Prochlorococcus marinus XMU1404: one gene and its partner. Each later gene encodes a partner of the first gene's protein in a complex. Links are inferred from orthologs where the notes say so. Each region holds a gene or a part of one and is shown on either strand. Other genes may lie near its edges.

The links. Proteins that work in one complex are often made in the same cells at the same time.
Region 2: the proteins of HA144_RS01525 (region 1) and HA144_RS00905 are in contact, whole or in part, in a cryo-EM structure (PDB 6KHJ), measured with the Thermosynechococcus vestitus proteins. The link is inferred for Prochlorococcus marinus XMU1404 from one-to-one orthologs. Residues at the interface, in WP_011056552.1 of Thermosynechococcus vestitus: Leu46, Met47, Tyr48, Thr50, Ala51, Cys52, Phe54, Ile55, Glu56, Ala58, Ala59, Ile61, Gly62, Ser63, Arg64, Phe65, Asn76, Pro78, Thr89, Thr91, Lys93, Met94, Ala97, Leu101, Met123, Phe124, Ser126, Asp127, Ser128, Tyr129; in WP_011057128.1 of Thermosynechococcus vestitus: Pro17, His18, His19, Pro20, Ser21, Met22, Val25, Arg27, Met29, Thr31, Ile38, Asp39, Cys40, Glu41, Pro42, Val43, Ile44, Gly45, Tyr46, Leu47, His48, Arg49, Gly50, Met51, Lys53, Ile54, Asn57, Arg58, Pro65, Tyr66.

Annotation. Positions count from the first base shown.
Region 1 is NZ_JAAORE010000001.1:281,480-284,402, reverse strand. It holds HA144_RS01525 (NADH dehydrogenase subunit K), read left to right. Parts: upstream 1-1,056; coding sequence 1,057-1,791; downstream 1,792-2,923. Other genes in the region: HA144_RS01515 (gluconeogenesis factor YvcK family protein), read right to left, coding at 2,318-2,923; HA144_RS01520 (NAD(P)H-quinone oxidoreductase subunit J), read left to right, coding at 1,791-2,321; HA144_RS01530 (NAD(P)H-quinone oxidoreductase subunit 3), read left to right, coding at 690-1,052; HA144_RS01535 (rubredoxin), read right to left, coding at 184-612; HA144_RS01540 (photosynthesis system II assembly factor Ycf48), read right to left, coding at 1-174. UniProt on the Escherichia coli protein: NDH-1 shuttles electrons from NADH, via FMN and iron-sulfur (Fe-S) centers, to quinones in the respiratory chain. The immediate electron acceptor for the enzyme in this species is ubiquinone.
Region 2 is NZ_JAAORE010000001.1:164,608-167,443, reverse strand. It holds HA144_RS00905 (NAD(P)H-quinone oxidoreductase subunit H), read right to left. Parts: upstream 2,095-2,836; coding sequence 907-2,094; downstream 1-906. Other genes in the region: rsmH (16S rRNA (cytosine(1402)-N(4))-methyltransferase RsmH), read left to right, coding at 2,133-2,836; HA144_RS00910 (acyl-CoA thioesterase), read right to left, coding at 445-897; HA144_RS00915 (AMP-binding protein), read left to right, coding at 1-443.

The DNA.
Region 1 (2,923 bases):
ATGATTATCATCTATGAAATCAACATCTAAAGCATTAGCCTGATCTTCAAACTGAATTGTTTTCCAAGGGCTGCTTTCATTCATCTTGACACCTGTGGATGAACAACTGCTTAAAACAAAACAGAGAACTACAGATAAAAGAAGATTAGGAATACTGGTAAAAAATTTTTTCATTTAATTATATTAATGCAAAGAGTACAAAGAAAGGAACATAGCAGCAGCAAACGCCAACCCTCCAAAAATCAATATATTTTTTTGTCCAGGAGGTAAACTATTAAATCCAAATCCATAAACTAAATTCTCTTCAAATCCACTAGGTTTTGCTCTGGGTCCAATATCCTTATAAAAGTTTTTACCGGCTCTACAAACAGGGCAAGCAAAAGTATTGCCATCCAACTCTGAAAAAGGTGTATTTTTAGGTATATTTAATTTTTTATTTCCTTCGGACGGATCATAAATGTATCCACAACTTCTACATTCAAATCTATTTTGTTCTAAATTAATAGAGGATTTCTCAACATTTACTGCTGAGGAGTTTTCAGAAAGATTTTCTTTCTCAAGTTTTTCAACTATTTTGTTTTCCTCAGAGGCTGGTTGAATGTTTTCACTCACGGTTTATTATTGTTCTTTAAGAACTTTAAAAGATTTTGCTTAATTAAGCGAATTTTATCCAAAATTAATTTTTTAAGATGTTTGTTTTAACTGGCTATGAATATTTCTTAGGTTTTCTTTTAATAGCTGCTGCTGTTCCAATATTAGCTTTAGTTACTAATCTAATAGTTGCCCCTAAAGGCAGAACTGGAGAAAGGAAATTAACTTACGAATCAGGCATGGAACCAATTGGAGGTGCTTGGATTCAATTTAATATTCGTTATTACATGTTCGCGTTAGTTTTCGTTATATTTGATGTTGAGACAGTATTCTTATATCCTTGGGCTGTCGCATTCAATAGGTTAGGCTTACTTGCATTTATAGAAGCTTTAATATTTATAGCAATACTAGTTATTGCTTTGGCCTATGCTTGGAGAAAAGGAGCTTTAGAATGGAGTTAAAAAATTGAACCAACCATTATCCCCCAAAGCAGTTAGAGAGATTAGAGAAGGCACCTGTAACCCTCTTGGAGCTCCTCAAGTGACTACTGATCTCAGTGAAAACATAATATTGACTAGTTTGGATGATCTTCATAACTGGGCAAGATTAAGCAGTCTATGGCCACTTCTTTACGGAACAGCTTGCTGTTTTATTGAGTTTGCAGCATTAATCGGTTCAAGATTTGATTTTGACAGATTTGGCTTAGTTCCAAGAAGTTCCCCTAGACAAGCAGATTTGTTAATTGTAGCTGGCACAGTGACTATGAAGATGGCTCCTGCCCTAGTAAGGCTTTATGAACAAATGCCTGAACCAAAATATGTTATTGCCATGGGTGCTTGCACAATCACAGGAGGAATGTTTAGCGCAGATTCTACAACTGCTGTAAGAGGCGTTGACAAATTAATACCAGTTGATTTGTACCTTCCAGGATGCCCACCAAGACCAGAAGCAATTTTTGATGCTGTAATTAAATTAAGAAAAAAAGTTGGTAATGAATCAATTTTAGAGCGCACAAAAACAGAACAAACTCACAGATACATAACATCTGATCACGAAATGAATCTTGTTTTCTCAGAAAATACAGGTGAATATCTAAACAAAACTTCAGCTAACGTCATTCCCTCCTCAAAAAAAGAGAAAATAACTGAATTACCTGAAAATAACGAAAAAACTGAAATTATTAATACTGAAGAAGTTTAATGGAAAAAGACGGTTTAGCTAAATCCTCAGATACTTCAATAGAAAAAGAAGGGTTCATAAGCCAATCTTTGTCTAAAGATGGAATTCCAAATCAATCTTTATCTGATGACCATATAGGAATTGAAAACATCTCTGTGGAACCTAATAAATTGTATGAAGCAGTATCGGCTTTGAGAAATTACGGTTTCAACTATCTTCAATGTCAAGGTGGCTATGATGAGGGGCCAGGCAAAAACCTTGTTAGTTTTTATCATTTTATAACTGTTGATGACTTACAAAAACTCAAAAAGATTAAAGAAGTAAGATTAAAAGTCTTCTTAAAAAGAGATTCTGATTTATCAATCCCTAGTTTGTATAAAATTTTTAAAGGAAGTGATTGGCAAGAAAGAGAAACATATGACATGTATGGAATCAATTTTATTGATCATCCAAATCCCAAAAGACTTTTAATGCCTGAAGATTGGAGAGGATGGCCATTACGAAAAGACTATATTCAGCCAGATTTTTATGAACTTCAAGATGCATATTAATTTAATTTCTTTAATTTACGGTACATAAACATAACTGCTCTTGCGAGCCTTCTAGGATCATGCCTCAAGGTTGGAGTAATTCTTTTTGAATATAATGGTGCCTGCAACACATAATAACCCTCAGATAATAATTTTTCTTTATGACATTGGACAGGTTCTGCTCCTCTACTTTTGTAATAGTCTAATAATGGAGACTTTTCAAAATGAATCTGTGATAAGACGGCGTTAAAAATTCTAGTGTTAACCCCAAAATTTGATAATTGTTTTTCAATTGATTTGATATGCTGAAATACATCAAGTCCATCAGTTTCTCCAGGTTGAGTCATTAAATTACTTATATATATTTTGGGAGCATTACTCTGCAATAAAGCATCTACTATTTCTGGCACTAATAAGTTTGGCAATAAAGAAGTGTATAAACTGCCTGGACCAAGAACAATTAAGTCAGCTTCTTTTATAGATTCGAGAGCACTTGGAAGAGCAGAAGGGTTTTCTGGCAGGTAACCGATCCTTGAAATTGATTTTTGAGATTTGCTGATATTACTTTCTCCGAAAATTTTCTCACCATTCTCTAATTCGGCCCATAACATAACATCAATATT
Region 2 (2,836 bases), 120 kb from region 1 along the record:
GAATCGAAATAAAAGACTCTTCAAAAACTGAAAATTTCAAAAATAAAAATGGGTGGTGGCAAACCGGTGATTTAGGTGAAATTAATCAAATAAATAATTCTTTATATTTAAACTTTCTTGGAAGAAGTGATAACGCTTTTAATTCAGGAGGAGAAATCGTTTTTCCAAAAGTAATTGAATCTCGATTAAATGATTTCATTATGAAAGAAAATATCCCAATTAATAAATTCAATATTTCAAAAGTGTCCGACAAATTATGGGGAAATAAAATTAAAATAATTGTGGAATATAAAGAACATACAAATCATAAAAATATTGAAAATTCATTAAATTTATTAAAAAAATTTTCTCAAAGTTGGCCTAAACATGAAAAACCTGAAAAGTGGATTGTTAAAAAAAATACCAGTGCAGAAAAAATAAACTATAAATTTAAAAAAGAATAATTTAGCATTCTTTTAAATTTATGCTTACATTTGAAGCCTCTATCCATCTTTCTAACTGATCGGGAAGTTCTATTTTATTTCTTGAATCAACATCTAAAGAACAATGTATTATTTTTCCTTCTGCTACTTTATTTCCATTTTTTATAAAAAAGCTATTTACTTGGAACAAATGTGTATTAATTTTATGAGGGGCAATTTTTACTTTTAAGAAATCTCCAATTTTTATAGGCGCAAGAAAGTTTGCTTCGCAGTTTACTATGGGAAAAATAATTTGACTTTTACGTATAGAAAAATCTGGAAAAATATCTTGATATGGAATCCCATAAATTTCGATACTCTCTTCCCAAGCTTCATGCGACCATTTTAATAAGTTATGAAAATGAATTACACCTGCAGAATCACAATCACCGAATCTTACCTTCTTCTGCAATATCAACCAGTCAGCGGGTTTCATTTAAAGAACTTATCTATCAACAGATCCCATAATGACATCTATTGAGCCAAGAATTGCCATAATATCGGCGATTTTGGCACCTTTAAGAATATGAGGCAATATTTGCAGATTATTTAAATCAGCAGCTCTGATTTTAAATCTCCATGGGGTAACTTCATTATTTCCTTGAATGAATACACCTATTTCTCCTTTACCGGACTCTAATCTTGTATACAATTCCCCGTTAGGAATTTTAAAAGTTGGAGCAACCTTCTTAGCTACATATTGATAGTCCATACCAAATATTTCACTTTTCTTATCTTCAGTCGCCATTCTTTGAGCTTCCAAATTTTCTGTTGGACCTCCTGGAATCATTTTACAGGCTTGGCGAATGATGCTTAGTGATTGTCTCATCTCTTCGACTCTCACTCGATATCTCGCATAACAATCTCCTTCTTTTTCTGAAGCAATCTGCCAATCAAAATCGTCATAACATTCATAACTATCGACTTTCCTTAAATCCCAGGAGACTCCAGAAGCTCTAAGCATTGGCCCAGACAAAGACCAATTAATTGCCTGGTCTCTTTGTATTGTTCCCAGACCTTCAATTCTTTTTCTAAAAATTGGATTATTTGTGATTAATTTTTCATATTCATCAATCTTAGGTCCAAACCAATCACAAAAGTCTATACATTTTTCTAACCATCCGTATGGAAGATCACATGCGACACCGCCTATCCTAAAGAAATTATTATTTATCAGCCTCTGTCCAGTAGCAGCTTCCCAGAGATCATAAATCATTTCTCTTTCTCTAAAAATGTAGAAAAATGGAGTTTGAGCTCCTACATCTGCTAAAAAGGGGCCAAGCCATAAAAGATGATTAGCAATACGATTAAGTTCTAGCATTAGTACTCTGATGTAACTAGCTCTTTTAGGCACTGGAATATTAGCTAATCTTTCAGGAGCATTTACTACAATAGCTTCATAAAACATTCCTGCGGCATAATCCATTCTGCTTACATAAGGGACATACATTACATTTGTCCTATTTTCAGCTATCTTTTCCATGCCTCTATGTAAATATCCAATTACTGGCTCACAATCAATGACATTCTCACCATCAAGAGTTACAACTAACCTTAAAACCCCATGCATTGAGGGATGGTGAGGGCCAAAATTGACCACCATTGGTTCTGTTCTAGTCTCTAGCTGAGCCATTCGAAATTTAACTTCTAAATAAATCTTAGTCGAAAGTTATGCAAACTGACCTATCTGATTCATCTTTTTTCAACCATAAATCAGTTATGACAGATGAGATTATGGCCTCATTAGAGCATTACCCATTAATATATAACAATCAACTTAAAGGAATAGACGCAACTCTAGGAGGAGGCGGGCACTCTTATCATTTGTTGAGAAAATATCCGGATTTAAATATAATTGGACTTGACCAAGATCCATTCGCAAGAAAATCAGCTTCAAAAAAACTTGATGAATTTAAAAATAGGATTGATATAAAGGCTTCAAATTTTGCAGATTTTGTACCAAAAGAAAAAGTTTCTTTTGTGATCGCAGATCTTGGAGTAAATAGTAACCAAATTGATGACCCTAAAAGAGGATTTAGTTTTCAAAAAGATGGTCCACTTGATATGCGCATGAATCCTTTGCTTGAGTTTGATGCAGGGAAATTAATTGAGGCTTTAAATGAAAAAGATCTAGCTAACCTAATTTACAAATATGGAGATGAGAGATTATCAAGAAAGATTGCCAGGAAAATAAAAATGGATTTGAAGGAAAATGGGAAATATTCTGGGACAAAAGAGTTAGCTTATTCTATTGCCGGATGCTTCCCACCAAAACAAAGATATAAAAAAATACACCCAGCAACAAGAACATTTCAAGCACTAAGGATTGCAGTTAATAAAGAAATTGAAGTATTAGAAAAATTTTTGCAAGTTGT